DNA from 2 places in the Ralstonia flaminis genome. Region 1 is predicted to be linked to the other one. Evidence: predicted binding sites of a transcription regulator. Region 1 holds the regulator's gene; the other holds the start of a gene.

What was found. The regulator FNR, encoded in region 1, switches genes on or off when oxygen is low (the NO sensors DNR and NnrR bind a similar motif). The targets are predictions, from matches to a motif close to TTGATNNNNATCAA.
Region 2: a site for FNR is predicted at 10,576-10,589, ahead of R2N11_RS17465 (PHA/PHB synthase family protein). Genes of this name have one in related genera too.

Annotation. Positions count from the first base shown of each region.
Region 1 covers NZ_CATZLL010000004.1:266,590-282,810, reverse strand. The annotation lists gene R2N11_RS08210 (heavy metal translocating P-type ATPase) at 1-698, shown strand, start outside; gene ccoS (cbb3-type cytochrome oxidase assembly protein CcoS) at 707-877, shown strand; gene ccoN (cytochrome-c oxidase, cbb3-type subunit I) at 982-2,439, shown strand; gene ccoO (cytochrome-c oxidase, cbb3-type subunit II) at 2,450-3,133, shown strand; gene R2N11_RS08190 (cbb3-type cytochrome oxidase subunit 3) at 3,137-3,319, shown strand; gene ccoP (cytochrome-c oxidase, cbb3-type subunit III) at 3,332-4,255, shown strand; gene ccoG (cytochrome c oxidase accessory protein CcoG) at 4,252-5,715, shown strand; gene R2N11_RS08175 (FixH family protein) at 5,742-5,969, shown strand; gene R2N11_RS08170 (hypothetical protein) at 5,966-6,220, shown strand; gene fnr (fumarate/nitrate reduction transcriptional regulator Fnr) at 6,245-6,973, opposite strand; gene R2N11_RS08160 (sulfite exporter TauE/SafE family protein) at 7,152-7,895, shown strand; gene scpB (SMC-Scp complex subunit ScpB) at 8,391-9,242, shown strand; gene R2N11_RS08150 (pseudouridine synthase) at 9,332-11,140, shown strand; gene rimP (ribosome maturation factor RimP) at 11,347-11,835, shown strand; gene nusA (transcription termination factor NusA) at 11,832-13,307, shown strand; gene infB (translation initiation factor IF-2) at 13,383-16,221, shown strand, end outside.
Region 2 covers NZ_CATZLL010000011.1:106,626-122,846, forward strand. The annotation lists gene ftsH (ATP-dependent zinc metalloprotease FtsH) at 1-1,623, opposite strand, end outside; gene R2N11_RS17420 (hypothetical protein) at 1,765-1,986, opposite strand; gene R2N11_RS17425 (lecithin retinol acyltransferase family protein) at 2,073-2,279, opposite strand; gene R2N11_RS17430 (Hsp20/alpha crystallin family protein) at 2,601-3,023, shown strand; gene R2N11_RS17435 (MBL fold metallo-hydrolase) at 3,039-4,397, shown strand; gene R2N11_RS17440 (ribose-phosphate pyrophosphokinase) at 4,400-5,362, shown strand; gene R2N11_RS17445 (DUF1488 family protein) at 5,418-5,696, shown strand; gene R2N11_RS17450 (thymidine phosphorylase family protein) at 5,717-7,291, shown strand; gene mgtA (magnesium-translocating P-type ATPase) at 7,295-9,922, shown strand; gene R2N11_RS17460 (hypothetical protein) at 10,014-10,511, shown strand; gene R2N11_RS17465 (PHA/PHB synthase family protein) at 10,653-12,410, shown strand; gene R2N11_RS17470 (efflux transporter outer membrane subunit) at 12,462-13,934, shown strand; gene R2N11_RS17475 (HlyD family secretion protein) at 13,931-15,004, shown strand; gene rbbA (ribosome-associated ATPase/putative transporter RbbA) at 14,968-16,221, shown strand, end outside.

The DNA.
Region 1 (16,221 bases):
CACAGCTGTTCGCCGCGACGCAGTACGCGAATCAATCAGTCAAGGCCATCCGCTACGGCTACGAAGCGCCGATGGAAGAAGTGCCGCCCGACGCGGCATGTACCGTGGTCTGGCTTGGCCGCGACGGACAACCCCTCGCGCGCTTCACCCTGGCGGATACCCCGCGCGCCGATGCGCCTGCCTGCCTGGGGGCTTTGCGCGAGCAAGGCTTGTGTTTGCACCTGGTGTCCGGTGACGCGCCGGAGACGGTGCGCTGGTGGGCCAACCGATTGGGGATCGATCACGCAGTCGGCGGCGCCAGCCCCGAGGACAAGCGCACCTATGTGCAGCAGCTGCAGGCGCGCAGGGCACGTGTACTGGCCGTCGGCGATGGCATCAACGATGCGCCCTTGCTTGCGCAGGCGCAGGTCTCGATCGCTATTGGCACCGGTGCGCCGCTTGCACAGGCAGGCGCCGACGCAATCCTCACCGAGCCTCGCCTGTCCGCCATCAGCGAGGCCGTATACATCGGCCGCCGCACGTTGCGTGTGGTGCGCCAGAACCTCGGTTGGGCCTTTGCTTACAACGCGATCAGCATCCCGCTCGCCACGCTGGGGTGGCTGTCGCCTTTGGCGGCGGGCATCGGCATGTCGGTGTCGTCGTTGCTGGTCGCGCTCAACGCGTGGCGTCTATCGCGTGCCCCGCGGCACGTGGCCTAGGAGGCCGCATGGAAACGCTGTTCCTGCTGATTCCGCTGTCGCTGATGCTGGTGGTAGCGATTGTCGGTGTGTTGTGGTGGGCCGTCGGCTCGGGCCAGTACGACGATCTGAAGACACCTGCTGAGTCGATTTTGCTGGACCCGGATACGCCTGTGCGCAACACAAGGCCGCGCGACTGAGCAGCTTAACCACATTGGCCGGGGTGCCTTGATGCACGTCAAGACCCAAAGGTCGCTCGATTCTTAACATGACCGCATCAAACCAACACACTCGGGGAGCAAGCATGGAATCGTCCAGCGCGTTGCAGCACACCCAGACCTTCAACTACCGCGTTGTCCGCCAGTTCTCGATCATGACGATCGTCTGGGGCATCGTTGGTATGGCGGTCGGTGCGCTGATCGCGGCCCAGTTGATCTGGCCGCAACTGAATTTTGGGGTGCCCTGGCTGACGTATGGCCGGTTGCGTCCGTTGCATACCAACGCGGTTATCTTTGCGTTTGGCGGTAGCGCGCTGTTCGCCACGTCGTACTACATCGTGCAGCGTACCTGCCAGGTGCGCTTGTTCTCCGACGCGCTGGCGGCCTTTACGTTCTGGGGCTGGCAGGCGGTGATCGTGGCGGCGGTCATTACGCTGCCGCTGGGCTACACCAGCTCGAAGGAATACGCCGAGCTGGAGTGGCCGATCGACATCCTCATCACGCTGGTGTGGGTGGTCTACGCCGTCGTGTTTTTCGGCACCATCATCAAGCGCAAGACCCGCCACATCTACGTGGCCAACTGGTTCTTCGGCGCTTACATCGTCACCATTGCGCTGCTGCACATCGTCAACAACGCTGAATTGCCGGTGACGATGTGGAAGTCGTACTCGGCCTATGCAGGTGTGCAGGATGCGATGGTGCAGTGGTGGTACGGCCATAACGCCGTGGGCTTCTTCCTGACCACCAGCTTCCTGGGGATGATGTACTACTTCGTGCCCAAGCAAGCGGAGCGTCCGATCTATTCGTACCGTCTGTCGATCGTTCACTTCTGGGCGCTGAACTTCACCTACATGTGGGCGGGCCCGCACCATCTGCAATACACCGCACTGCCGGACTGGGCGCAGTCGCTGGGTATGGTGTTCTCGCTCATTCTGCTGGCGCCGTCGTGGGGCGGCATGATCAACGGGATCATGACCCTGTCGGGCGCGTGGCACAAACTGCGCACCGATCCGATCCTGAAGTTCCTGGTGGTGGCGCTGTCGTTCTACGGCATGGCGACGTTCGAGGGCTCGATGATGTCCATCAAGACCGTCAACGCGCTGTCGCACTACACCGACTGGACCATCGGCCACGTGCACTCCGGCGCGCTGGGTTGGGTGGCCATGATCACCATCGGCTCGATGTACTACATGATCCCGCGCCTGTTCGGGCAGCAGAAGATGTACAGCACGCGGCTGATCGAGGTGCACTTCTGGATCGCCACCATCGGCGTGGTGCTCTATATCGCCGCCATGTGGGTCGCCGGCGTCATGCAGGGCCTGATGTGGCGTGCCACCGAGGCTGACGGCACGCTCACCTATAGCTTTGTCGAAGCAGTGAAGGCGACGTACCCGTTCTACATCATCCGCCTGCTGGGTGGCCTGTGCTTCCTGAGCGGGATGCTGCTGATGGCATTCAACGTGTTCAAGACCATCCAGGGCAGCAAGGCGGTGGATGCGCCGATCCCTCAACCGGCCCAGGCCCCGCTGGTCGCGGCACAGTGAGGAGACGAACATGAGCAACCAACAAAAGAGCTTCTTCTCGCACGAGACGCTGGAAAAGAACATCGGCTTGCTGATCGTGATGACGCTGGTCGTCGTCAGCATCGCCGGGCTGGTGCAGATCGTGCCGCTGTTCTTCCAGCACTCCACCACCGAGCCGGTCAAGGGCATCGCGCCGTATTCGCCGCTGCGGCTGGCCGGGCGCGACATTTATATCCGCGAAGGCTGCGTCGGCTGTCACTCGCAGCAAGTGCGTACGCTGCGTGCCGAAACCGAGCGCTATGGCCATTACTCGCTGGCTGGCGAATCGGTGTTCGATCACCCGTTCCTGTGGGGTTCCAAGCGTACGGGGCCGGACCTGGCGCGCGTGGGTCAGCGCTATTCGGATGACTGGCACCGCATCCACCTGCGCGATCCGCGTGAGGTGGTGCCGGAATCGAACATGCCGGCCTACGCATGGCTTGCCAAGACGCCGCTCGACAGCAGCGACATCGAAAAGAAGATGCACGTGCTGCGCCAGCTTGGCGTGCCCTATACGGATGCACAGATTGCCGGCGCGCGTGAGCAGCTTGCCGGCAAGACCGAAGAAGACGCCGTGGTGGCCTTTCTGCAGGGCCTGGGCGTAGAGCTGCGTAATGTGCGCGATGTGGCTGCGGCACCTGCCGCGTCGCCCGCCACCGTCGCTACCAAGGAGTGAGCCATGGCCATGCTGAGTGCAATTGCCACTGCGGTCTTCCTGGTGCTGTTCGTGGGGATCAGCTGGTGGGCGTTCTCGGCGCATCGCGCTGCCGCCAACGCGGAATCGGCCATGCTGCCGTTTCTGCTGCCCGATGAAGCCGAGGTCGCCGGCGCACGCGCAGACGCGTCGCGCCCACATCAATAAGGACACAAGATCATGAGCGACTTCATTTCCGAGTTCTGGGGGTACTACATCTCGGCGATTGCCCTGGTGGGTATCGCCTGGTGCATTTGGCTGCTGTTCTCGCAACGCAAGATCACGATCGCGCCCGGGCAGCAAGCCGGCGACGACACCGGCCACGTGTGGGACGGTGACCTGCGCGAGCTGAACAATCCGTTGCCGCGCTGGTGGATGTGGATGTTCTTGCTGTCGTGCATCTTCGCCTTGTCATACCTCGTCCTGTATCCGGGGCTGGGTGCATATGGTGGTGTGCTGGGTTTCTCCACGCGCGGCGAGCTGGCCTCGCAGCGTGCTGCAGCTGATGCCAAGGTGCGCCCGCTCTACGAGCGCTACGCCGGTATGGACATCAAGCAGATCGCCACCGACCCGCAAGCACACGAAATCGGCCAGCGCTTGTTCCTGAACAACTGCGCGCAATGCCACGGCTCGGATGCGGGCGGCTCCAAGGGCTTCCCGAACCTGACCGACAACGACTGGCTGTATGGCGGTGATCCGGAGACGATCCTCACCACCATCACCAAGGGCCGCCATGGCGTCATGCCGTCGTTGGCAGCGGTGGTGGATGCCAACCAGGCCGCCAACGTGGCCAACTACGTGCGCTCACTGTCGGGCCTAACCTATGACCCGATCAAGGCGTCACGTGGCGAGTCGACCTTCAAGTCGGTCTGCGCCGCGTGCCACATGGCCACCGGCAAGGGCAATCAGGCGCTTGGCGCCCCCAACCTGACCGATCGCGTCTGGTTGTACGGCAGCTCCGAGGCAACGATTGTCGAGACCATTCTCAAGGGTCGCGACAACACGATGCCGGCACACGAGAACCTGCTGTCTCCGGAGAAGATCCGCATGCTGGCGGCCTATGTGTGGGGGCTGTCGAACAACAACACGAGCGCCCAGCAATGAGCGAACACGAACCCGGCTGGCGCCCCATGACACCTGCCGTTGCAACGGCAGGCTCGGACGACACGCCTACCGAGCAGGCGCTCTACGAAGTCCGGCGCAAGATCTATCCGCGCTCCGTGACGGGGGCGTTCGCACGCTGGCGCGTGTGGATGGTGCTGGCCACGCAAGCCATCTTCTACGGTTTGCCGTGGTTTGAGTGGAACGGGCGCCAGGCGGTGTTGTTCGACCTGGGGGCGCGCAAGTTCTACCTGTTCGGGCTGGTGCTGTGGCCGCAGGACGTGATCTACCTGACGGTGCTGCTGGTGCTGTCGGCGTTGGGGCTGTTCCTGTTCACGGCGGTGGCGGGGCGGCTCTTCTGTGGCTACGCCTGCCCGCAAACGGTCTACACGGAAATTTTCATGTGGATCGAGCGGCATATCGAAGGCGACCGCTTCGCTCGCATCCGCCTCGACGGTGAGCGCTGGAGCCTGCGCAAGCTGCGCCTCAAGTTGGCCAAGCATTCGGCCTGGGTGGTGATCGCGTTGTGGACGGGCTTCACCTTCGTCGGCTTCTTCACGCCAATCCGCCATCTCGGCATGGAGACTTGGACGCTGTCGCTCGGGCCGTGGCAAACCTTCTGGATGTTGTTCTACGCGTTCGCCACCTGGGGCAACGCCGGTTTCCTGCGTGAGCAGGTGTGCCTCTACATGTGCCCGTACGCCCGCTTCCAGAGCGTGATGGTCGACCCCGATACCTACGTCGTCACCTACGACACGCAACGCGGCGAGCCGCGCGGTAGCCGTTCGCGCAGCGCAGACTTCGCGGCGCAAGGGCTCGGTTCGTGCGTGGACTGCAGCATTTGCGTGCAGGTGTGCCCGACCGGCATCGACATTCGCCAGGGCCTGCAGTACGAGTGCATTGGCTGCGGCGCCTGCATTGATGCATGCGATCAGGTGATGGACAAGATGCGTTACCCGCAGGGCCTGATCCGCTACACGTCCGAGCGTGCGATGCACGACCGGCTCACCCCGAAGGAGGCACGGCGCCATCTGCTACGCCCGCGTGTGCTGATCTATGCCGGCATCATGCTGGTGCTCATCACGGGCTTCATCGTTGCGCTGACGATGCGCCAGCCGCTCAAGGTGGACGTGATTCGCGATCGTGGTGCGCTGGCGCGTGAGGTGGACGGCGGCAAGATCGAGAACGTCTATCGACTGCAGTTGATGAATGCCTCGGAGCAACCCGTGCGCGTGACCATCACGGCTGAAGGACTGCCACAGCTGGAGGTGCAGGGTGGCCGCGGTGAATCGACCACGCTTGAACTGGCACCTGCAGCCAACCGCCTTTTGCCGATCCGCGTGCGTCGTCCGGCGGATGACCTGACTGCCGGCTCGCACAAGATCCGTTTTGTGATCCAGGCAGACAGCGGCAGCGACAGCCTTGTGCTGCGTGAGCCATCGAGTTTCATCGTGCCGCGCTGACGCGGTTTTTAGAACAGGAGACACAGATGCAGGCAATGCAATCTTCCGCTCCGGCCCGGCCATGGTGGCGCGAGCCTTGGCCGTGGCTGCTGATGGCCGGCCCCTTCGTCGCCATGATCGGGTGCGGCGTCACCATCTGGTTGGCCGTGTCGCATCCGGATCCCGTCATTCATGACAACGTCGTACGGCGCGGCCTGGTCGTCGAGAAGCCCGTCTCCGTGCCGGCCCATGCCGCCCACGGGGAGGTCCGATGAAACGCCGCCTGCTGATGTGGATTCTCTGGCCCGCGTTTCTATCTGCGGCGCTGGCCGAGCTGGTCGTGTTTGCGGTGGTTGACCCGGCGGATCTGCGCTTCTTCGGAGAGCAGATCGCCGTGTCGGCCGAGGCGGTTTACACGGTGTCGTTCTTCGTGTTCTGGTTGCTGTGCGGATTGTCCAGTGCGCTCACACTGTATGTGTCGCCGGGCATCGGCAAGCTGGAGGCGCATGAGCATCCGCTCGTGTGAGCGGATGTCCTGCAAGGGGGCGGCCTAGTTGGCTTGGCCGCTCATCACTTGGCGCAGGCCAGCCATGTCGATCAGCTTGACGTGGCGCTGGCGGATCTGGATGAGACCGGCCTCAGCAAAGCGTGAGAACAGGCGGCTTACGGTTTCGAGCTTCAGGCCCAGATAGCTGCCCAGTTCTTCGCGGCTCATGCGCAGCACGAACTCGGTTGACGAATAACCACGCTGGGCTGAGCGCTTGGACAGGTTCAGCAGGAAAGCAGCAAGGCGTTCTTCGGCGCGCATCGAGCCGAGCGTCAGCAGCATCTGGTGATCCTGCGAGATCTCCTTGCTCATGATGCGCAAGAACTGGTGCTGCAGAGAGGGCAGCCGGCGCGAGAGCTGCTGCAGTTGGTCGTAACGCACCACGCAGACTTCGGTGTCTTCCAGCGCGGTGGCATCCGACACGTGGCACATGTCGCCAATGCCATCGAGCCCGACGATCTCGCCGGGCAGGTGGAAGCCGGTGATTTGGTGGCGACCGTCTTCCAGCGTGAGATGCGTCTTGAGCGTGCCGAAGCGGATGCCGTACACGGCTTCGAGCGGTTCACCGAGGGCGTAGAGCGTCTGGCCTTTTTTGATGCGGATGCGCTCGGCAACCAACTCATCCATCTTGCGCACGTCTTCCGAATTCATGCCCACTGGCAGACAGATCTGGCCGAGTACGCAAGTGGAACAACGTGAAGCTTGGTCGGTGAGTGCGATTCGTGTGAGCACAGGGGGCGAGTGAATTTCGAGTAAGTGAAATGAGAAATTCTTGTGATGCAACCGCGGCCTATTATAACGGCGACCATGCTGATATCGGATTGTTCCGATAACGTGAATTGCGCGAAATGCACGGAATTCCTGTCAGCAAATCAATAACTTTGGCCCATATCAAAAGAGCGTCAAAAAGATGAATGTTGCCGCGCTCGTGAGCGTTTTTCTGATCGCATTGCTCGGTGGTGTCCATTGCCTGGCGATGTGCAGCGGCATCGCGTTGGCCGCTGAGCGCGGGCAGGTGCCGGTGCGGATCGTTTCGCGTCGCCGGCTGGCGTTCGAGCAAGTGGTCATGCACGCTGGGCGCATCAGTATGTACGCGGCGTTGGGGGCCATCATGGGGGCGCTCGGTGCCACGGTTTGGCGCCAGCAGTGGCTGCCGATTCAACGCGGATTGTTCGCATTCGCCAGCGCTTTGCTGCTCGCTTACGGCCTACTTCTGGTTGTGCGCACCACGGGTGATACATGGCGCAATCCTTGGGTGGAACGTGTGCTTGGCCACCTTGCCGGCGTGCTGTCGAAAATGGGGGCACAACTGGGTGGAAGCCTGCATCACAGCCCGCCATTGGTGCGGCGCTATGTCACGGGTTTGGCATGGGGGCTGGTACCGTGCGGCATGGTTTACGGGGCACTGGCGGTTGCGTTGTTGGCGGGCAACGCGGCATCTGGGGCGGTTGTGATGCTGGCGTTTGGTCTGGGCACGTTGCCGAATCTGCTGATGATGTCCGGGGTGGCAGGCTGGTTGCGGGGGCTGTCTCGCCAGAAGTGGGCGCGTGGCGCGGCGGGCGCCGCCATTGCCGCCTTTGGCATGTGGGGGCTCGTATGCGCCGCATGGCTGCCGGAGATGCTCAACGCACATGGTTTTTGCCTAGTGCTGTAGCTGTTTGAATCACCCGCAGATCGCCATTTGGCCCTGGGCGGAGCACTAGGACATCTTCCCGGTTGCGGCACCGCAGGAAATTGCCCTACAATCAAACACAATTCGACTCGCCCACCGCGCAGATAAACAATCCCAAGCGCGGCGCCAAGCGACGCCATCCAGCGCAAAAGCCGCAGAAATGCCGCCCTGGACAGTCGATTCGGGCTGGGTGTCAGTCTTCGTTGGCAGCCGTCCGGTGCAGTATCCGTCCCCATGGCGGCGGAAGAAATTGCCCTTGTGGTGCCTGACCGGCACCGGATCAACTCGCTCCTCCGGCCCTTTTTGCGGGCATAGCCACTGCGTTTCGGTGCAAAGCCGCAAGTCCGTGCGGTTCTTGCGCGCCGGGCCCGGGCGGGCAGCAGCATTCAGACATACCGCGTGCGTCGCGGTGGGACGACAAACCTCAAGCGTGACGGCGACCCGCCGGACGCGAGTAATGACGAGCCGCTCAACCGAATGAATACCCAAGAGGCGAAAATCGTCCTCGAGACCGCGCTGATCTGCGCGCAGGACCCGTTGCGAGTCAATGACTTGCGCAAGCTGTTCGACGAAGATGTTTCTGCGGATACCATCCGCGTGCTGCTTGAAGAGTTGCGCCAGGATTGGCTTAACCGCGGTGTCGAACTGGTTGCGTTGGCGTCGGGCTGGCGCCTGCAGAGCCGCCCTGAGATGCGCGTATATCTAGATCGCCTGCATCCGGAAAAGCCGCCCAAGTACTCGCGTGCGGTGATGGAAACGCTGGCGATCATCGCGTATCGCCAGCCGGTCACGCGCGGCGACATTGAAGATATTCGTGGCGTTACGGTCAACACGCAGGTGATCAAGCAGATTGAGGATCGGGGCTGGATCGAGGTGATTGGTCATCGCGATGTGCCGGGCCGCCCGGCGCTGTATGCCACTACCAAGCAGTTTCTGGACGACCTCGGGTTGCGCTCGCTGGATGAACTGCCGCCGCTCGAAGATGCCCGTGCCCAGGCGCAGGCAAGCCTGCTGGAGCAGGGCGCAATCGAGTTTGAGGGCGGGGCGATCGCGGTGCAGGAATTGACTGCGCTGGTCAACGATGCACCGGCGGGTGTGGAGGGCGAGCGTACTGAGGCGCCTTCTGCCGACGGAACTGAACCGCTAGTAGCCGAAGCGGCGAAAGCGGATGCGCCTGTTGTGCGCGCTGAGATCGAGGCCACCGCCGAGGTCCAGGTGAGCGGGTCGAGCGCACCCGAAGCTGAAACCGAAACCGTTGAAACGGAATCGGGAGATCCAAACAAGACCGTGGCTGAGCCGTCAGCGGCTTCCGCGAACGAACACTCGTAAGCCATGTTTGCCGCCCAGTCGGCGCATGGTCTGAACCACTTGAATTGAAAGACGTTGTGAGCACCCTGCCAGATTCCATGGATACACGTATGCCGGCTGATGCCGACGCTTCGGCACCCCGTCAAGAGGGCGCAGGCGATGGCGCTGAGTCATCCGCGCCGCGCCGCAAAGGGCTGCGCAGGGGCTTGCGCAACCTGGTCGCGTCGCGCCGCCAGCAACAGGATGGTCGCCCAGAGGGCGATGCGCCTGCGAGCGAGGTGGCTGCCGATGCTGGCCAACCTGCCCAACCACGCAAAAGCCGCGCCCCGCGCGCCCGTAAGCCGAAGGAAACCCCGGGCAGCGATGCACCGGTGGTGATGGAAGCCGCGGCAGCAGTCGAAGTCGCTCCGGCGGAGGGCCAGGGCGAACGTGGCGAGCGACGTGGTCCGCGTGGCCGATTCGGCAAAAACCGTCGCCGCCAGGGCGAAGGCCAGCCGGCGGGCGAGCGCACCGAAAATGCCGACCGCAAGAGCGCCAATCCTGGCCGCGGTAAGGGTCAAAGCCGTAACGGTAAGCCGCAACACGGCAAGACAGGTGACCAGGGGCGAGGCAAGCAAGGTGGCAAGGGCGGCAAAGGTTCTGACGACGTCTTCCAATATGTGATTTCCGGGGCGTACGACTCGGAAGCCGATGCTGGTGGCGCATCACAGCCGAGCAAGGTGCGGGAACTGACCGCCGAGGACGACGCCCCCAAGCTGCACAAGATCCTGGCGGATGCCGGCCTGGGCTCGCGCCGCGACATGGAGGACCTGATCCTGCAGGGCCGTGTCTCTGTGAACGGCCTGCCGGCGCACATCGGTCAGCGCATTCTTGCCACCGACCAGGTGCGCGTGAACGGCAAGCTGATTCAGCGCAAGCTGCCCAACAAGCCGCCGCGCGTGCTGCTGTACCACAAGCCGGCCGGCGAAATCGTGAGCCAATCCGATCCGGACGGCCGTCCGACCGTGTTTGATGCGCTACCGCGCATGAAGACCGGCAAGTGGGTCGCCGTCGGCCGCCTAGACTTCAACACCGAAGGCCTGCTGATCTTCACGACGTCTGGTGACATCGCCAACCGCTTCATGCACCCGCGTTATGGCGTCGAGCGTGAGTATGCGGTGCGTACGCTGGGCGAACTTGCGGAAACCGATCGCCAGAAGCTGCTCCACGGTATCCAGTTACAAGACGGTGAGGCCAACTTCCTGCGCTGCGCCGACGGTGGTGGCGAGGGGGTCAACCACTGGTACCACGTCGCCCTGACAGAGGGTCGCAACCGCGAAGTGCGTCGCATGTTCGAGGCGGTCAACCTGACCGTGTCGCGCCTGATCCGCACGCGTTATGGCAGCTTTGTGTTGCCGCGCGGCCTGAAGCGCGGACGCTGGCAGGAGGTGTCGGCAGAAGACGTGCGTACGCTGATGGGCACGTTGGGTATGAAGGTGCCGGCGGCCAGCTCGGGTGGCCAGCAGAATAATCGCCAGGGCAACCGCCGTCGCGAGGTGCCGGTGCTGATGGGGCCGATGTCCTCAGGCTTTACTGGTGAGGCGAATTTCCAATCGCGTGGCATGGGGGTCGAGAACGGCAATCGTGCAACGCCGGCGCCGCGTCGCCAGTCCAGTCCACGTCAGCCGGACCCGATGCAGACCTCCATGGGCTACATCAATGTTGGCGGCCCGACCACGTTGACGGCGCGCACCCGGATGGGTGGCCGGCCGGACGGTCGTGGCGGTGCAGGTGTAGGTGCGGGGGCAGGTGGCGGGATGCGTGACGGTAACCGCGCGCCAGGCAACAAGCGCCCGGGCAAGGGTGGTGGCGTGCCGAGCGGCAACAAGGCTGGAAGCAAGGCGCGCAGCGGCGGTGGTAATCGCGGCGGCAAGCGTTGAGTCTGGTGGCGCTGTGTGCGGTATCCGCCGCAGCGCCAGATTTTGTGGTGCGTCCAGGGCAATTTTTGCGTTTTGCCCAGAGACGGATTACAATATGAGTCTAATCAAAAGTCATCCTGTAGAAGATGGGCGAATGATATGGGCGTTGCGCCCATTTTTTTTTGCTTCGGCAGGTTGGCAGTACCGGGAAGTTCTTCAGGAAAAACGTGCATCTGACTGATCTGATTGAGAAAACCCTCGCCGCCATGGGCTACGAGCTGGTGGAAGTGGAGCGCGCGCCAGCTGGATTGCTGCGCGTGTATATCGATCAGGCGGAGAATGGCATCGTCATTGAAGATTGTGAGAAGGTAAGTCATCAGCTCACGCGTGTCTTCGAAGTTGAAAACGTGAATTACGAGCGGTTGGAAGTGTCGTCGCCTGGGCTGGATCGTCCGCTGCGCACGCTGTCCGATTTCACGCGTTTCGCAGGCCTGGAGGCCAAGGTGACGCTGCGCTTGCCAGTGGGCGGCCAGAAGAATTTCACGGGGGTCATTCAGGCTCCCACGGGGGAGCCCGGCCAAGAACGGGTCGGCCTCGAGTTTGAGGGAAAGGACGGCCCTGCGCTGCTGGAATTCACGTTGTCGGAACTCGACCGCGCCCGGCTGGTGCCTGTGCTGGACTTCAAAGGAAATCGAAACAAAGGGAACAAGCAATGAGCCGCGAAGTTCTGTTGCTCGTCGATGCGCTTGCGCGCGAAAAAAACGTCGACAAGGATGTGGTGTTCGGGGCGCTGGAAGCCGCATTGGCTTCGGCGACCAAGAAGCGCTTTGAAGAAGACGTGGATGTGCGCGTGGCGATCGACCGTGAGTCGGGCGAACACGAAACCTTCCGTCGCTGGCTGGTTGTTCCCGATGACGCTGGGCTGCAAGAGCCGGATAAGCAGATTCTGCTGTTCGAAGCCAAAGAGCAGGACGCCGACATCGACGTCGACCAATTCATCGAAGAGCAGATTGAGTCGGTTGAGTTCGGCCGCATTGGCGCGCAGGCTGCCAAGCAGGTCATCCTGCAGCGCATCCGTGATGCTGAGCGCGAGCAGATCCTGAACGACTACCTCGATCGCGGCGAAAAGATCATGACCGGCACGATCAAGCGTGCCGACAAGAAGGGTCTGATCGTCGAATCTGGTCGCGTGGAAGCGCTGCTGGCACGCGATCAGATGATCCCGAAGGAAAACCTGCGCACGGGCGATCGTGTTCGCGCGTACATCCTGAACGTCGACCGTACTGCACGCGGCCCGCAGATCGAGCTCTCGCGCACGTGCCCCGAGTTCCTCATCAAGCTCTTCGAAAACGAAGTGCCGGAAATGGAACAAGGCCTGCTGGAGATCAAGGCGGCTGCGCGTGATCCGGGCGTGCGTGCGAAAATTGCGGTTGTGGCGCACGACAAGCGCATCGACCCGATTGGCACCTGCGTCGGCGTGCGTGGTACGCGTGTGACGGCGGTGCGCAACGAGGTTGGCGGCGAAGCCGTGGATATCGTGCTGTGGTCGGAAGATCCGGCGCAGTTCGTGATCGGCGCGCTGGCACCGGCGCAAGTGCAATCCATCGTCGTGGACGAAGAGAAGCACAGCATGGACGTGGTGGTCGACGATGAGAATCTCGCCGTCGCCATCGGTCGTAGCGGCCAGAACGTGCGCCTGGCCTCGGAGTTGACTGGCTGGCAGATCAACATCATGACGCCGGCTGAGTCCGCACAGAAGCAAGCTGAAGAAAGCTCCGTCGTTCGCCAGTTGTTCATGGCGAAGCTGGACGTGGACGAAGAAGTTGCAGACATCCTGATCGAAGAGGGCTTCAGCTCGCTCGAAGAAGTGGCGTATGTGCCGCTGCAGGAAATGCTGGAGATCGAGGCGTTTGACGAAGACACCGTCAATGAACTGCGTAACCGCGCTCGTGACGTGTTGTTGACGATGGAGTTGGCAAAGGAAGAAAAGGTCGAGAAGGTGTCGCAAGACCTGCGCGACCTCGAGGGGCTGACCCCGGAGCTGATCGGCAAGCTGGCCGAGGGGAACATCCAGACGCGTGACGACTTGGCTGAGCTGGCCGTGGACGAACTGGTCGAAATGACCGGCGTTGACGAAGAACAGGCCAAGGCGCTGATCATGAAGGCGCGTGAACACTGGTTTTCGTGACGTTAGCGAGACCCACATCGATCCATTGATCGTTTCTCGCAATCCTCACTAAAACCAAGCATCGAAAGGGTTTGAATGGCAAGCACAACAGTTGCCCAACTCGCAGGCGAATTGAACCGTAGCGCATCGGCGCTGCTGGAACAATTGCAAGCTGCGGGCGTGCAGAAGGCGACGCCGGAAGACGTCATCACCGAATCGGATAAGACCCGTCTGCTCGATTATCTCAAGCGAGCGCACGGCAGTGCCGAGGATGGCGCGCGCAAGAAGATCACGATCACCAAGCGTGAAACCAGTGAAATCCGCCAAGCGGATGCCACCGGCAAGACGCGCACCGTGCAAGTGGAAGTCAAGAAGAAGCGCGTGCTGGTCAAGCGTGACGAGCCGACCGCAGGCCAGTCGGAAGACGAGGCCGCAGCCGCAGCGCCGTTGGTGGACGCCGAGGAAGTTGCGCGCCGGGAGGAAGAGCAACGCCAGCAGGCGGAACAGCTGGCCCGCCAGGAAGCTGAGCTGAGGGCACGCCAGGAAGCGATGGAGCGCGAGGAAGCCGAGCGCCGCGCCCGGCAGGAAGCCGCTGAAGCGGAGCAGAAGCGTCAGGCAGAACTCGCCGCCAAGAAGGCGGAAGAAGAAGCTGTGGCTGCTCGCACCGCGGCAGAAGCCGCAGACGAAGCCCCGCGCCGCAAGGCCGAGGAAGACGCTGCACGCCTGGCGACCGAGCGCGAAGCTGCGCAGAAGGCTGCCGACGAGGCGCGCGTGGCTGCAGACAAGATCAAGGCTGAGGAAGACGCCGCGCGCAAGCGCCGCGAAGCCGCCGAAGCCGAAGCCCGCGCTATCCGCGAAATGATGAGCGCCCCGGCCCGCGTGCTGAAAACGCCGGCCGAGCGCAAGGCAGAAGAAACCAAGAAGGCCGAGCAATCGGGCACGCTGCACAAGCCGGTCAAGCCGGCGGGTGAGGCACGCCCGGCTGCAGCAGCCAAGAAGCCCGCCGCCCCGGCACCCGCTGCAGCGACGCCGAGCTCGCCGTCTGGCGACAAGAAGGGTGGCCGTGGCAAGTCGGGCTGGCAGGACGACAATCGCGGCGGTGGCAAGCGCGGTGGCCTGAAGACACGTGGCGACACGGGTGGTGGCGTTGACGGCTGGCGTGCCGGCTCCAAGGGCGGCCGCAACCGCCATGGCGACGATAACCGCAATGCCTTCCAGGCGCCGACCGAGCCGGTCGTGCGCGAGGTGCACATTCCGGAAACCATCTCTGTGGCCGATCTGGCGCACAAGATGTCGGTCAAGGCCGCTGAGGTCATCAAGCAGATGATGAAGCTCGGCCAGATGGTCACGATCAACCAAGTGCTGGACCAAGAGACCGCGATGATCGTGGTCGAAGAGATGGGCCATCAGGCGGTCGCGGCCAAGTTGGACGATCCGGAGGCACTGCTGATCGAGGGCGTGGATGAACCGACGAATGTCGAGGCTGAGACTCGTCCGCCGGTTGTGACCGTGATGGGTCACGTCGACCACGGCAAGACCTCGCTGCTGGACTACATCCGTCGGGCTAAGGTTGCGGCGGGCGAAGCCGGCGGCATTACACAGCACATCGGTGCGTACCATGTCGAAACCGATCGCGGCGTCATCACCTTCCTCGACACCCCGGGTCACGAGGCCTTCACGGCCATGCGTGCACGCGGTGCCAAGGCAACCGACATCGTGATTCTGGTGGTGGCGGCCGACGATGGTGTCATGCCTCAGACGAAGGAAGCCATCGCCCATGCGAAGGCGGCTGGCGTGCCTATCGTGGTGGCGATCACCAAGGTCGACAAGCCCGAAGCCAATCCGGACCGTGTCAAGCAGGAACTGGTGGCCGAAAGTGTGATCCCGGAAGAGTACGGCGGTGATGTGCCGTTCGTGCCGGTATCCGCGAAGACGGGCGCAGGCATCGACAGCCTGCTGGAAAACGTGCTGCTGCAGGCTGAAGTGCTGGAACTGAAGGCGCCGATCAACGCACCGGCCAAGGGCCTGGTGGTGGAAGCTCAGCTCGACAAGGGCAAGGGCCCGATCGCTACGGTGCTGGTGCAGAGCGGTACGCTCAAGCGCGGCGACGTGGTGCTCGCAGGCACGGCCTACGGTCGTGTACGCGCCATGCTGGACGAAAACGGCAAGCCGGCCAAGGAAGCCGGTCCGTCGATCCCGGTGGAAATCCAGGGTCTGTCGGAAGTGCCGGGTGCAGGCGAAGAAGTACTGGTGCTGCCAGACGAGCGCAAGGCGCGCGAAATCGCACTGTTCCGCCAAGGTAAGTTCCGCGATGTGAAGCTGGCTCGCCAGCAGGCTGCCAAGCTGGAAAACATGCTGGAACAGATGAGCGAAGGCGATGTGAAGTCGCTGCCGCTGATCGTCAAGGCCGACGTGCAGGGTTCGCAGGAAGCGCTGGTGCACTCGCTGAAGAAACTGTCGACCGACGAAGTGCGTGTGCAAATTGTGCACGCCGCCGTGGGTGGCATCACCGAGTCAGACGTCAACCTGGCAACCGCGTCGAAGGCCGTCATCATTGGCTTCAACACGCGAGCTGATGCGGGCGCGCGCAAGCTGGCTGAGCATCACGGTATCGACATCCGCTACTACAACATCATCTATGACGCTGTGGATGAGGTGAAGGCGGCGATGTCGGGCATGCTGTCGCCGGAAAAGCGCGAAGAGACCACGGGTACCGTCGAGGTGCGCCAGGTCTTCCACGTGCCGAAGGTTGGCGCGGTGGCCGGTTGTATGGTGCTGGATGGCTTCGTCAAGCGGAACTCGCTGGTGCGGGTGCTGCGCGACAACGTGGTCATCTTCTCGGGCGAGCTGGATTCGCTCAAGCGCTTCAAGGACGATGTGAAGGAAGTGAAGCAAGGCTTCGAATGTGGCCTGTCGATCAAGAACTTCAACGACG
Region 2 (16,221 bases), on a different contig from region 1:
GGGCGCATCTTCATAGGTGGCCAGGCCGAGCTGTTGGCTCATGCCGAACTGGGTGACCATCTGGCGGGCCATGTCGGTGGCGCGTTGCAGGTCGTTCTGCGCGCCGGTGGAGACATCGCCATAGACGATCTGCTCCGCCACATAGCCGCCCAGCAGCACATCGAGCCGGTCGAGCAACTCGCTGCGCTTGAGAAGATAGCGATCTTCCGTGGGGGTTTGCTGCGTGTAGCCCAGCGCGGTAACGCCTCTGGGAATGATGGACACCTTGGAGACGCGGTCCGCCAGGGGTCGATGCTCTGCAACGATGGCGTGTCCTGCTTCGTGGTAGGCGATGGTCTCCTTCTCCTTGGCGTTGATCACGCGGCTCCTCTTTTCGAGCCCACCGACGATACGATCCAGTGCCTCGTCAAAGTCTTCTGACTCGACCGCCGATTTGCCCTTGCGGGCGGCCAACAGCGCTGCTTCGTTGGCGAGGTTGGCCAAGTCCGCCCCAGCAAAGCCGGGCGTGCGGGCGGCAATCTTGTTCAAGTCCACATCGCTGCCGAGCATGACGTTTTTGACATGAACCCGAAGGATCTGCTCGCGCCCCTTGAGGTCTGGCCGATCCAGTGCGATGTGGCGGTCGAAGCGGCCGGGGCGCAGCAGCGCCGGGTCCAGTATCTCGGGGCGGTTGGTCGCTGCCATGATGATGACGCCTTTGTTGCTGTCAAAGCCGTCCATCTCCACCAGCAGTTGGTTCAGGGTCTGCTCGCGTTCTTCGTTGCCGCCAACCATGCTCAGCGCGCGGGTTCTGCCCAAGGCATCGAGTTCGTCGATGAAGATGATGCAGGGCGCCATGGTCTCGGCCTGGCTGAACAGGTCGCGCACCCGAGCGGCACCCACACCCACAAACATCTCGACAAAGCTGGAGCCGCTCATGCTGAAGAATGGAACCGCCGCTTCACCCGCAACAGCCTTGGCAAGCAACGTCTTGCCGGTGCCGGGGGCTCCCACCAGCAAAACCCCTTTGGGAATCCTGCCGCCCAGGCGTTGGTACCGCAGGGGATCCTTCAGAAAGCTCACGATTTCAGACAGCTCTTCCTTGGCTTCGTCGATACCGGCAACATCAGCAAAGGTCACGCCCGTTTCCTTCTGCATGTAGACCTTGGCTTTACTCTTTCCGATCTCCATCAGCCCGCCGGCGGCGCCCCCAATGCGCTTGATGAGAAAACGCCACAGGGCCAAGACGATGAGCACGGGCACGACCCATGACAGGAGCGCCCCCAGCCACTTGTTGTCAGGGCGGCCAACAAAGCGCACCTTGGCGGCTTCCAGTTCCGGCACGAGCGTCGGATCGGTCACGCGCAGTGTCAGGAAAGCATGGTCACCGTTACCTGCGCGGTTGATTTCTTCGATCTGCGGCTTCGAGAGGAGCGCGTCAACGCCCTCCGTGGAGAACGTGCCGGTGATGTCCTGTTCACCAACGGAAACGTCCTTGATCTTGCCCGCCTTCAACAGCACCTTGAAATCGCTGTAAGGCAGCGTCTCGACCTGGTCGGAGAGGAACCGGGTCTGGATGGCGAGTATGGCCAACATCGCCACGATGCCATACCAGATAGAGAATTTTTGCTGCCGCGGTTCCATGCCGTCTATCCGTTTGTTGGCCTCGCTCAAGAGCGCTGCCGTTGCGTGGCCGACGTACCGAGCCTGCTTGGAGCTTCGCGCTTTCAACCGAAGCGCGTTTGATACGGATCAACGGACCCGCACACGTGAGCGTTCACACGGCTATCTGGGGCGCACGTGAGATGGAGGGAACAGCTGCCGGCAGCCGGTCTGGTGGCGAAAGAAGATGATCGCCAGCGTCGGCGTCGATGTGGCCAGCTCTGCTCGCACGCAACCGCGTTCGAGCCCGGGACAGTGCAGGCGCGTGATGCGCAGATGCGGCGTATCGCTCGGGCCAAACCACTTGGCGAGCAATTCGCGAAGAGATGTGTGGTCGTTCAGCATTTTGTCCTCCAGCTTCTGCGGTCTTCTCGTACGCATGCCGTCTGGTGCCTCTGGCGACCTGCGCTTCGGGCCATGCTGTGCGCCACTCAACGGCAAGCGCTAGCAGCATCAGCCGAAAAAGTGTGCATGCGGCCCGCATAGTGAATCACCTGACCATCGCCCACATGGATGCTGTGATGCTCATACCCCTTGCGCTCAGTGTCGAGATGCGCGCCGACGAGCAAGGCCAGATGCGGCTGGGCAACCCCTTCCTGTGCGTGCCATACGGTGGGGGCTGCGATGTTCCGACGCATGGCGTGCCCCTGTGGGGTGGCCTGCTTGTATGCCCCCAGTATTGGCGGCGCAGACAAGGGCGTCATGCAGGCAGGGCTGAATATGCTGTCGGGCCGGTGCGCCTTCGTGTCAGGGAAATCTGACAGGCGTTGTGGACCCCTCCGAAGGCACCGAGGCGGGCGATGGTAAGGGGCATCAGATCGCTTGGGGCTGATGGCGCACGCGGCCAGGATGACGATGCCTCGCGACGTTGATCTGCCGCAAAACGTGTCCGACCCGTCGTGCCACGATGAATAGGCCGGCCCCCCGAGTTCTGCGGGGCCATTCATCAGGAGGCTGTCATGAGTCAAATCAGGCGTTACGACCCATTTGCCATCGAACCGGTGGGTGACATTTTTCAAGGGCTTCTGCGGTCATTTCGCGGTGGCGTGGAGGGCGCATTGCCGTTCAAAGTCGACGTAACGGAATCCGACACTGCGTACACCGTCGTTGCGGAAATCCCGGGCGCGAAGAAGGAAGACATTGACGTGACCGTCGACCGCGGCACGGTGATGCTCTCGGCCAAGGTGGAGCGCCAGTCCGAGAAGAAGGAGGGCGAGCGCGTCATCCGCAGCGAGCGTTACAGCGGATCGATGCAGCGTATGTTCACGCTGGATGCCGTCATCGACGAAGGCAAGGTCGAAGCCACCTACGAGAACGGGCTGCTGCACGTGACGCTGCCCAAGAAGGAAGCTTCTCCGCAGCAACGCATCACGATTCGTTGAGCGCGGGAGCGGCGCATGCGATTGCAGTTTCTCGGGGCCACCGAAACGGTGACCGGCTCGAAGTACGTGCTGGAGACAGGCGCGCATCGCGTCATGGTTGATTGCGGGCTGTTCCAGGGCTACAAGTCCTTGCGACTGCGGAACTGGGACGCGCTTGCCGTCAATCCGCACCATATCGACGCCGTCGTCCTCACGCGTGCCCATATCGACCACAGCGGCTACCTGCCGCTACTGGTGCGCAACGGGTTTCGTGGTCCCGTCTACTGCACGAAGGGTACAGCCGAGCTGTGCAACATCCTGCTGCCCGATAGCGCACGGCTTGCCGTTGAAGATGCCCAGTACGCCAACGCACAGGGTTTCTCGCGCCACCATCCTGCATTGCCCCTCTACGACGAACACGACGCTGCCAAGGCGTTACGCCGATTGCACCCTATGGGCTATGGGGAACGCTTCTCTGTGGCGGATGGGGTTGAGGCCGAGTTTCACCGTGCCGGACACATCATCGGCGCCTCCACGGTGACGGTGCTGGCGGAAGGCCGGCGCATTGTCTTCTCGGGCGATTTGGGGCGGCAAGCCGATCCTGTCATGCGTCCGCCTGAGCCCCTGGCGGAGGCCGATACCTTGCTGGTCGAATCCACCTATGGGGATCGGCTGCATCCATCCGGTGATCCGCTCGACGAACTCGAACGCATCGTGCACAGGACCCTGGAGCAGGGCGGCACGCTGCTGATTCCGGCATTTGCGGTCGGTCGCACGCAAGCGCTGCTGTACTGCCTCTACAAGCTGATCCAGGCGCATCGGATTCCGCACGTACCGATCTATCTTGATAGCCCGATGGCCGAGCGGGCCACCGAGGTGTTTGCACGCCACGTTGACGAACTGCACATCGATGCCGTGGATTGTCAGGCGGCCTGTGCTCTGGCGATTCCAGTGCAAAGCCCGCAGCAGTCGATGCATCTGTCGAACGACCGGGCGCCGAAGATCATCCTCGCAGCCAGCGGAATGGCCACTGGCGGCCGTGTCTTGCATCACCTCAAGAGCTTTGGCGGCGGCAAGCGCAATGCCATTCTGATGTCAGGTTTCCAGGCTGCCGGCACGCGTGGGGCGGCGCTGGTGGCGGGGCAGCGGCAACTGCGCGTGCATGGCCGCGATGTCGCCATCCGTGCGGCGGTTGAGCAGATCGCCAATCTTTCCGCCCACGCCGATGCCAACGAGCTGATGACCTGGCTGCGCGGCTTCTCTCGCGCGCCGCAGCAGACATTCATCGTCCACGGCGAGCCGGCCGCCAGCGACGCTTTACGCCAGCGGATTGAACGCGAGCTGCAATGGCCGGTATGCATGCCGGAGTACCGGCAGTCCTATGTGCTGAGCTGAACATGGAAACCCCAACACCACTTCGTACGGTCATGGGTGAGACGCCCAGGCGTGTGGTACTGGCCTTGCCCGGTAACCAGGCGGCGGCCGGCAGGCTGGCCGTGCCGCTGGCCGCCGAAATTGGACACGCCGAACTCAAGCGCTTTCCCGATGGTGAGTCCCACGTGAGGCTGCAAACGCCCGTGAGCGATGCTGAAGTGGTGGTCGTCTGTACGCTGGATCGGCCGGACGAGAAAGTGCTGGCGCTCCTATGGCTTGCCATTGCGGCCCACCAGGGTGGGGCGCGCCGCGTTGGACTGGTCGCGCCGTATTTGGCCTACATGCGGCAAGACGCCATCTTCCAGCCGGGGGAGATCTGCGCAGCGCAGCATTTTGCTGAGCTGCTGACACGCTACTTCGACTGGATGGTTGCGGTCGATCCTCACTTGCATCGCATTCCAAACCTGTCGGACATCTATGCGGTGCCTGCGGTGACAGTGCAGGCTGCACCGGCAGTGGCTGCCTGGTTGCAGGCCCACGTAACCAACCCGCTGTTGGTAGGGCCCGATGAAGAAAGCCGCCAGTGGGTCGAGCACGTGGCCAACCTCTGCAATGCGCCCTGGACTGTCCTGAACAAGACGCGCCACAGCGCCTGGAGTGTGGAGGTGTCGGCTGTCCGATCCGATTTGCAGACGGAGCGCACGCCTGTACTGCTTGACGACATCATCTCCACCGGCCGCACCATGATCGCAGCGGCCAACCAGTTGCGCAGGGCAGGATTGCCGCGCCCCGTATGCGTGGCAGTGCATGCCGTGTTTTCCGCCGATGCCTACAGCGAGCTGAGCGCCGTAGCGGCCGACGTGGTCACCTGCGACACCATCGCCCACCCCACGAACCGCATCGAGCTGACGGAGCCCATCGCCGCGGCGATCTCGCACATGTTTGATCTACCTCTGCCCACCGCGACGCGGCGCCTTGCGTGGTAAGGGCTGGGTTCCTACGCTGACGATGCCAAGACCCCCACCCCGTGAGAGATGCCTTATGAAACAGATCGAATTCCTGGCTTGCGAGCCAACCTACTGTGCGGCGGGCCCAACGTTGCTGTGCGGCGCCTCGGTGGATGGCAATAACGCTACCTATGCCATTACGGCAGAAGCACTCGAAGACCACTTTGGTGCCCGGTCGTGCCGTTCAGAAGATCTCGTGCAGGCCTTCTCGGGGCACCGCAACGATATCGAGGCCGTTGCCCGGGCCATGTTTGAGATGACCGGGTCCAAGCAGATCACCCTGCATAGTGGCCACTTCCGCTTTGGCCTCTAAGCGGATCGGGAGCCGTCGCCATGCTTGTTCCGCCTGAGGTAACGGTGCTGCCAGATCGGTTGATCTTCAAGCCCCTGGGCATCGACACCTGGCAGGAGCATGTCATCTACATGCATCCGGACTGTGCGATCTGCCGGTCGGAAGGGTTCACCGCACAGGCCCGGGTGGATGTACGGATTGGCCAGCGGTCCTTGATAGCGACACTCAATCTGGTTGGTTCAGGCTTGCTGGAGATGCACGAGGTCAGCCTGTCCGTCAGCGCCGTCGAGTCGCTGATGGCTAGGCCGGGCGATGCCGTTACCGTCAGCCATGCTCCCGCGCTGGAGTCGTTGCGAGCGGTGCGGGCCAAGATCTATGGGGCGCATCTGGATACGCACCAACTGGCAAGCGTCGTGAGCGATATCGCCAAGGAGCGCTATGCCGATGTCCATATCGCAGCATTCCTGAGCGCTTGCGGCGGCGAGCGTATGAGCATCAAAGAGACCATCGACCTGACGCAAGCGATGGTCGATACGGGTGAGCGTCTCAAATGGGATCGCGCCGTCGTGGCGGACAAGCATTGCGTGGGCGGCCTGCCCGGCAACCGTACCAGCCCGATCGTGGTGGCGATTGCAGCAGCGGCGGGGCTTTTGCTGCCCAAGACGTCTTCACGCGCGATCACCTCACCCGCCGGCACGGCCGACACAATGGAAACCCTCACCCGCGTGGCGTTGAGCGCCACGGAGCTGCGGCGCGTGGTTGATCGGGTGGGGGCTTCATTAGCCTGGGGCGGTGCGTTGAGCCTGAGCCCCGCAGATGATGTGCTGATCCGCGTGGAGCGGGCGCTGGATGTGGACAGCGATGCCCAGCTGGTGGCCTCCATCCTGTCAAAGAAGATCGCGGCTGGGTCGACCCACGTGTTGATCGACGTGCCGGTTGGGCCGACAGCCAAAGTGCGCCGCCTGCAGGATCTGGAGCGTTTGCGCATGCTGCTGGAGCGCGTGGCGCGAGCGTTTGGTGTGCGCGTCATGATCGTGCGTACCGACGGCTCTCAACCCGTCGGCCGTGGCATTGGCCCGGCACTTGAAGCGCGAGACGTTCTGGCCGTGCTGCAGCGCTCGCCAACGGCACCGTTTGATTTGCGGGAACGGTCGTTGCTGCTGGCTGCGGTACTGCTGGAGTTCTGTGAGGCGGCAGCGCAGGGCGAGGGGCTTCAATTGGCGACGAGCTTGCTTGACAGTGGTGCTGCGTGGCGCAAGTTCGAGGAGATCTGCGAAGCGCAAGGCGGGCTGCGCGTACCGGGCGAAGCGATTTTTCGTCGCGATGTTGTTGCCGAACACGATGGCATCGTGACCGAGATCGACAACCGGCACCTCGCCCGTATCGCCAAGCTTGCCGGGGCGCCGGTGCGCCAAGTGGCCGGCGTAGAAATGCACGCAAGGCTGCACGATCAGGTTCAGGCGGGGCAGCCGCTCTTTACCATTCACGCTCAGGCCTCGGGCGAGTTGGAGTACTCCTCAGCCTATGCGCGGATGCACGCGGCGGTATCTCTGGCCCCAATCGAGCATGTGGCTGTGTGCTCGCCTGAGGCACCCACTTGCCAGCAAGGGCAGTGAACGATGCGCGGGCGGCCATCCTGGAGGGCAATTCCAAAGGCGATGCAACCGCATTCGGCCCGCACGAGCCCATCGGCATGGGCGGCAATGCAACCGCAGGATGTGCTCGATAGCCTGGAGACACGACCGCAAGGCCTGACGCAGCAAGAGGCCGCCGCGCGCCTTCGCGAGTACGGTCTGAACCGGGTGGCCGACGGGCACCATGCATCCGTACTTGCCGAGCTGGCAAATCGCTCACTCAATCCGCTCAACGTACTGCTGATTTCACTGGCGGGTATCTCGGCCGCGCTTGGCGACATTCGGGCGGCTGTCCTGATTGCGGGGATGGTGGTGCTGAGCGTGACGCTGGGGTTTCTGCAGGAGCATCGCTCGAACCGGGCCGCAGAGGCGTTGCGGCGCATGGTTCATACCACCGCGGCTGCCCGCCGTATGGGCGGCGATGGAACAGAGTGCAACGAAGAGATTCCCATTGAACAGTTGGTGCCGGGTGACATCGTGCAACTCGCTGCTGGCGACCTGGTGCCGGCGGACCTGCGGTTGCTCAGTGCGAAGGACTTGTTCGTCAACCAGTCCGCCTTGACCGGCGAAGCGATGCCGCAAGAACGGCACGCCGAGCAGTATGGCGGGATGGTCGACGCAGACTTCGATCTGCCCAACCTGTGCTTCATGGGCAGCGCGATTGTCAGCGGATTTGGCACAGGCGTCGTGCTGGCGACCGGTCAGCAGACCGCCTTCGGGAGCGTGGCAGACCTGATTGCCGCACAGCGTGTGCAGACCAGCTTCGACCGTGGCATCACGCGCTTTACCTGGCTCATGCTGACGTTGATCCTGGTGATGGCGCCAACCGTCTTCCTTATCAACGGGTTGACCAAAGGCAACTGGTTTGAGGCGCTCTTGTTTGCTGTGGCTGTTGCAGTGGGCCTGACGCCCGAGATGCTGCCGATGATCGTGACGGTGAACCTTGCCAAGGGCGCGATCGCCATGTCGCGCAAGAAGGTCATCGTCAAGCGGCTCAACGCTATCCAGAACTTTGGTGCCATGGATGTCTTGTGTACCGACAAGACAGGCACGCTCACCCAAGACCGCATCATTCTCAAACATCACCTGGACTTGCGTGGCGAGGAGTCCGATCAGGTGCTGGAGTATGCGTTCCTGAACAGCTTCTACCAGTCTGGCCTGAAGAACCTGCTGGATATCTCGGTGCTCAAGCACGTTGAGCTGGAGCAGCGGCTGGACGTCCACGCGCGCTTTCGCAAGATTGACGAACTGCCATTCGACTTCGAGCGGCGACGCCTGTCGGTGGTTCTGGAGCGGAGCGATGGCAGCCACGTTCTGATCTGCAAGGGTGCGGTGGAAGAGGTGCTGGGCGTCAGCACGCGCTACGTCAGCGGCGACGAGGTCGGTCCGCTGGAGTCAGGGCATCTGGAACACGCCAAGCGCATGGCGGAGGACTTGAATAGCGATGGTTTCCGTGCGGTGGCGGTGGCGTACAAGGCGTTACCGCAGCAACAGTCCCAGTACGCCGTGGCGGATGAGTCGGACCTGATATTGCTCGGCTTCATCGCGTTTCTTGACCCGCCGCGGGAGACCGCTGCCGAAGCCCTCTCCGCACTCAAGGCCAGCGGAGTTACCGTCAAGATCTTGACCGGTGACAACACCATCGTTGCGCGCAAGATCTGCCGAGAGGTCGGTCTGGATGTCGATCCCGTTGTACTGGGCACGGAGCTGTCCGCCATGTCGCCGGATCAGATGGCCGAGATGGCGGAGCGCGCCTCGGTGTTCGCCAAGGTGTCGCCCGCACAGAAGGCGGCGATTGTCGAGGCGCTGCACCGCAAGGGGCATGTTGTCGGCTTCATGGGGGATGGCATCAACGACGGGCCGGCGCTCAAGACGGCCGATGTCGGTATCTCGGTGGACAGTGCCGTGGACATCGCCAAGGAATCCGCCGACATCATCCTGCTGGAGAAAAGCCTGGCTGTGCTGGGCGAGGGTGTGACGGAGGGGCGCAAGGTCTTCGGCAACATCGTCAAGTACATCAAGATGGGTGCCAGCTCGAACTTCGGCAACGTGTTCAGTGTGCTGGGCGCCAGCCTGTTTCTGCCGTTTCTGCCGATGGCGCCGGTCCAGGTGCTGCTGAACAACTTGCTGTACGACTTCTCGCAAACCGCCATACCGACTGACAACGTGGATGAGGACTACCTTGTGCGGCCGCGTCGGTGGGAGATCGGCCACATCCTGAAGTTCATGCTGTACATCGGGCCTGTCAGTTCGGTGTTCGACTTTGCAACGTACGCCCTGATGCTGGGGGTGTTTCATGCTTGGGGCAATCCGCAACTTTTCCAATCGGGGTGGTTTGTCGAATCACTACTGACCCAGACGCTCATCATCCACATCATCCGGACCGCCAAGGTGCCCTTTGTGGAAAGCCGTGCAAGTACGGCTCTGATCGCAACCAGTGTCGCCATTGCCTGTGTTGGGGTTGCCATGCCGCTGACACCGTTGGGCACGCTGTTTGGCTTTGTGCCTTTGCCAGTTGCCTACTGGCCCTGCCTGGTGGCGATTGTTGTCGTTTATGCCTTGCTCACCCATCTGATGAAGACCTGGTACGTGCGCCGGTACGGGCTCGACTGAGCTGGTCGATGGTACGGGCGCCATGCACAGAGGGCGCGGGAGCGTGCCCATTTGACTATCGTCAGCCGCGCCTTGGGTCTGGCGTCGTAGCATGGGTCAAGACAAGAAGGGGTGGGAATACGCCCCAGTGGGGGAAACCATGTTGGAAAAACAGCCCGATGAAGTATTTGCGGCCACGCTGTGGGAGCTTGAGGCAACGGTGGCAGCAACCTTGCCTTGGAGCGCGTTGATTCGTGCGACGCGCTCGGATTGCGGAGGCTACAACGTTGAAGCCAAATGGCCCTGGCTCGGTGCACATGGCAATTCGATGTTGTGCGCGCTGGCGATTCATTTTCCTGCCGATGCGTCCCGCGTCTACTGCGCACTGGGCCACCCCGGTCGGGAACAGGTGTGCCGACGCATTGGTGAGTGGCTGAGTGCTGAGCTGGAGTCGCAATTCGCCGGGCTGGCGGCGGATACCGGCTTCAGCATCAACCGCACCGTGCCGACAGCGCTGTTTTTTGACGACGGCGATTCGATTCGCGTCACCGCGCAAGACAAACGGCACGACTTTGCACTGTATCGGGGCGCCCCGCCGCCGCCGTTGTGATGCCTTGCAAAGGCTGCGTGTCATTTCTGTGAAGGGCGTCTAGAGTCGGCACTCTTGTCTCGGTTTGAGATGCATCAAGTTCATGCTGCGGCAGCTGGCATCTAATGGATTGCATATTTGCAAACGTTTAACGCCCCGACCATGCGCACCGCCCCCGTGCCGTCTTCCCCAGCTGCCGAGTTGATTGATCCACCGTTTCACGCTGCACTTGCACGTACGTCGGGTTCGTTGTCACTGGTATCGATGCAACTGGCGTTGCTCGATTGGGCACTGCACTTGGCGGTGTCGCCCGGCAAGCGGCTCGATCTGTGCCGCCTGGCACTGACCCAGGCCGAGCAGCTCGGGCGCTACATCCAGAACTGCATGGCGGCTGGCCCTCAACAGGCGAGTCTTTGCGTTCTGCCGCCGGCACAAGACCGTCGTTTCCAGGCCGATGAGTGGCGCCTGTGGCCGTTCAACGTGCTGCACCAAACCTTCCTGCTGACTGAGCAATGGTGGGAGGCGACAACACGCGGCGTGTGGGGTGTCGCCCAGCACCATGAAGACGTGGTGGCCTTTGCCGCACGGCAGTGGCTCGACATGATGTCGCCGGGCAACCAACTGGCGACGAACCCCGTCGTCCTGCGTCAAACCTTTGAGCAGCACGGCGCCAATCTCGTGCGGGGCGCGCTCAACGCGCTTGACGATCTGGAACGTGCCATGAGCGGTGCGCCGGCCGCCGGCACCGAACGCTTTGTGGTGGGGCGCGACGTGGCGGTGACGCCCGGCAAGGTCGTGCTGCGCAATCGCCTGATGGAGTTGATCCAGTACGCGCCCAACCCGTCTGTCAGGCCCAAGGTCCAGGCCGAGCCCATCCTGATCGTGCCGGCGTGGATCATGAAGTACTACATCCTGGATCTGTCCCCGCAGAACTCGCTGATTCGCTATCTGGTGGAGCAGGGCCATACTGTGTTCTGCATCTCGTGGAAGAACCCTGACGAGGCCGACCGCGATCTCGACATGGATGACTACCTCAAGCTCGGCGTCTTCGCCGCGCTCGATGCGGTCAACGCCATCGTGCCGAATCAGCGCGTGCACGCCACGGGCTACTGCCTGGGCGGCACACTGCTGGCCATTGCAGCGGCGGCCATGGCGCGCGATGGCGATGCGCGGCTGGCGTCCATGACGCTCTTTGCCGCGCAGACGGACTTTTGCGAACCGGGTGAGCTGGGGCTCTTCATTGACGAAGCTCAGGTCAGTCTGCTTGAGGCGCAGATGGCGCAGACCGGCTATCTGCGTGCAAGCCAGATGGCTGGCGCCTTCCAGATGCTGCGGTCGTATGACTTGCTGTGGTCACGCGTGGTGGGCGAATACCTGCTGGGTGATCGCGCGCCCATGAACGACCTGATGGCCTGGAACGCCGATGCCACGCGCATGCCCGCGCGCATGCATAGCCAGTACCTGCGGCGCCTGTTCCTGAACGACGACCTGAGCGAGGGCCGCTACCCCGTCAACGGCAAGCCGGTGATCCTGAACGATCTGGACCTGCCGATCTTCGTGGTGGGCACGCTGACCGATCATGTCGCGCCATGGCGCTCGGTCTACAAGCTGCATCACTTGACCGAGGCGGAGCTGACATTCGTGCTGACCAGCGGCGGCCACAATGCCGGCATTGTCAGCCCACCGGCAAATTCGCATCGGCGCTTCCAGATGCAGACACGTCACGCGGGCGGGGTTTCGCTGGCGCCGGATGACTGGCTGGCGTCGGCCCCAACCACGGACGGTTCATGGTGGCCGGCATGGCATGCGTGGCTGACCACGCATGCATCTGCCCCCACACCGGTCAAGCCGCCGAAGATGGGGGCTCCGGGCCTGCCGCCGTTGGGCGATGCGCCTGGCATCTACGTGCTGGAGAAATAAATGCGTGAGCAGGATAAGACCACGGCGTACGGCTGGTACGCCGGCACGCATATGGCCGCCCTTGCCGCAATGGCCTCAGCCACAGCCGTACTGGCGTTGTCGGGCTGCATCTCGATGGCGCCGCCATACGAAGCCCCGGCGCTGCCCGTGGCCCAGCACTATGACGCCAACGATGACCGTGATGGTCTGTCCGCCGCTGCCGTCGGCTGGCAAGCCTACTTTACGGATACGCGTCTGCAGGCGTTGATTGCCCAGGCGCTGGAGAACAACCGCGACTTGCGGACCGCGGTGCTGCGCGTGGAAGAGGCACGCGCGGCGTTCGGCATCCAGCGCGCGGAAACGTTTCCGCACCTCAACGCGCAGGCTGGCATCAACCGCCTGAGCATTCCGGCTGACCTGAGCCCCTTCGGCATGCCCATGCGCGTGAGCCAGTACCAGGTGGGCGCCGGTGTCTCAAGTTGGGAGATCGATTTCTGGGGGCGCGTGCGCAATCTCAATGACGCCGCGCTGGAAAGCTACGTGGCGTCTGATGCGGCGCGCCGTGCAGTCGCACTCGGGCTGATCGCGCAGGTGGCTGACAGCTATCTGGTCCTGCGTGAGCTGGATGAGCGCATCGCGCTGGCACAGCAGACCGTGGACAGCCGCACCGAGACCCTGCGCATCTTCTCGCGCCGCGTGGCAGTGGGGGCGACATCGCGGTTGAACCAGACGCAAGTCGAGACTCTGCTGACCCAGGCGCAGGCACTGCTCACGCAACTGCAGCAAGCGCGCGATGCGCAGGCGCATGGCCTGACGCTTCTCGTGGGTAAGCCCATCGACCTGCCACCGGTAGCAGAGCCACTCGATGAGCACCGGATGCTGGTGGAGTTGCGTGCAGGGCTGCCCTCTGATCTTCTAACGCAACGCCCGGACATCGCTGCCGCAGAGCACCGGCTGCGTGCTGCGCACGCCAGCATCGGCGCGGCACGCGCGGCATTCTTCCCGCGCGTGGCATTGACGGGCGCCTACGGCACGGTCAGCCCAGAACTGGGCAACCTGTTTGCACCCGGCACGCGTGCCTGGGTTTTTGCGCCGAGCGTGACCCTCCCGCTGTTCGAAGGCGGCAAGCTGCGCAGCAACCTGGACCTGGCGCAAGCCCGCCGTGATCTTGCCGTCGCGGGCTACGAGAAGACCGTACAAAGCGCGTTTCGCGATGTGTCTGATGCGTTGTCCGCGCGCAAGTGGCTGGCCGAACAGCTCGACATCGCGCAGGCCACGCTGGCAGCGCAGACCGAGCGCGCACGGCTGTCGCAACTGCGCTTCGATGCGGGGGCCTCGGCATTTCTGGAGGTGCTCGACGCACAGCGCGATCTGCTGGCCGCGCAGCAGCAACTGGTGCAGGTGCGCCGCGCGCTGCTCTCCAGCCGCGTAGGGCTGTACGCGGCGCTGGGCGGCGGTACGCAGGCCGTCGAATCCGCATCCGATACCCAAACCCATCTGAGCCTGACGCCGCCCCCGCGCGCATCAGGAGAAACAACACCATGACAACAACGCCCCAACAACGATGGATTGCATTGCTCGCTGCCGCCCTGGTGATTGCCGGTGGTGCGTTTGCGTGGAAGGCCTTGCGGCAGGACGGCCCCGGCAAGGGCTTTGCCAGCGGTAACGGCCGCATTGAAGCCACCGAGATCGACGTGGCCACCAAACTGCCCGGCCGCGTGCAGGACATTCTGGTGGATGAGGGCGACTTCGTGAACGCCGGTCAGCCGCTGGCGCACATGCAGGTGCAGACGCTGGAGGCCCAGCGCGACGAGGCCCAGGCGCGGCAGCAGCAGTCCGTCTCCGCCGTGGCCAGTGCACAAGCCCAGGTGGCCGTGCGCGAGGCAGACCGGCAGGCGGCCCTGGCACAGGTCGCCCTGCGCGAAAGCGACCTGGATGCTGCACAGCGCAGGTTGGCGCGTTCTGAAACGCTGTCGCGCGAAGGGGCGTCGTCCATGCAGGAGCTGGATGACGACCGCGCCCGTGTGCGTGGCGCCAAGGCCGCACTGGTGGCGGCCCGCGCGCAAGCGGAAGCGGCGCAGGCCGCTGTGGCCGCAGCCCGCACGCAGGTGGCCGGCGCCAATGCCACGGTCAAGGCCGCAGACGCGACGGTGTCGCGCGTAAAAGCGGATATTGACGACAGCGCCCTGGCTGCCCCGCGTGACGCCCGCGTGCAATACCGCATCGCCCAGCCTGGTGAGGTGCTGGCCGGTGGCGGGCGGTTGCTCAACCTGGTGGATCTGTCCGACGTCTACATGACCTTCTTCGTGCCAGAAACGGACGCTGGACGCATTGCCATGGGCAGCGAGGTGCGCATCGTGCTCGACGCCGCGCCGCAGTACGTGATTCCGGCCCGCGTATCGTTCGTGGCCAGTACCGCACAGTTCACACCCAAGACTGTGGAAACCGCCTCCGAGCGCCAGAAGCTGATGTTCCGTGTCAAGGCGCAGATTGATCGTGATCTGCTGCGCAAGCACCTCAAGCTGGTGAAGACGGGTCTGCCCGGCATGGCGTGGCTCAAGCTCGATGCGCAAGCCGAATGGCCGGTCAACCTGGCGATCAAGGTTCCGCAGTGACCCCGTTCGCCAATCCGCTCACCCAGCACGATGCCCAGCTTGGGCCGCCGCTTGGTCCATTCGTAGTCAGTCTGGCCGGCGTGAGCCTGCGTTACCGCAAGACGCTGGCGCTGGATGGCATCACGCTTGACCTGCCGGCTGGTTGCATGGTGGGCCTGATCGGGCCCGACGGTGTGGGCAAGTCGAGCCTGCTGTCGTTGGTGGCGGGTGCACGGGCCCTGCAGGATGGCGCGGTGCATGTGCTGGGCAGTGACATGGCCGACCGCCGCGCACGTGCCGTGGTCGGCCCGCGCATCGCCTATATGCCGCAAGGCTTGGGGCGCAACTTGTACCCCACGCTGTCGGTTGAAGAGAACCTGCAGTTCTTCGGCCGCCTGTTCGGTCACAACGCAGCGGAGCGCCGCCGACGTATCGATGCGCTCACAGCCAGCACCGGCCTTCGGCCATTCCTTTCGCGGCCGGCGGGTAAGTTGTCGGGCGGCATGAAGCAGAAGCTGGCGCTGTGCTGCGCGCTGATCCATGACCCGGATCTGCTGATTCTCGATGAGCCGACCACGGGTGTTGACCCGCTCTCGCGCAGCCAATTCTGGGACTTGATTGCAAGCATTCGGGCCGGGCGCCCGGGCATGAGCGTGGTTGTGGCCACCGCGTACATGGAAGAGGCTGAACGCTTTGACTGGCTGGTCGCCATGGACGCAGGGCAGGTGCTTGCCACCGGCACGCCGGCAGCACTGCGCAGCCGCACGAGCACCGATTCGCTGGAGGCGGCGTTCATAGCGCTGCTGCCGCCAGCGCGCCGGCAGGGGCACCAAGCCGTGGTGGTGCCACCGCTGGTGGCTGGTGCGGAAGACGATGTGGCCGTGCAGGCGGGCGGACTGACCATGCGCTTTGGCGACTTTGTGGCGGTCGACCACGTCGACTTCCGCATACGCCGCGGTGAGATCTTCGGTTTTCTCGGCTCCAACGGCTGCGGCAAGTCGACCACCATGAAGATGCTCACCGGCCTGCTGCCCGCCAGCGAGGGCCAGGCCTGGTTGTTTGGCCATCCGGTCAACCCCAAGGACATCGATACGCGACGGCGCGTGGGCTACATGTCGCAGGCGTTCTCGTTGTACGGTGAGTTGACCGTGCGCCAGAACCTCGTGCTGCATGCGCGCCTGTTCCAACTGCCCGAACCCGAGGTGCAGCCGCGCGCGGCAGAGATGCTCGCCCGCTTC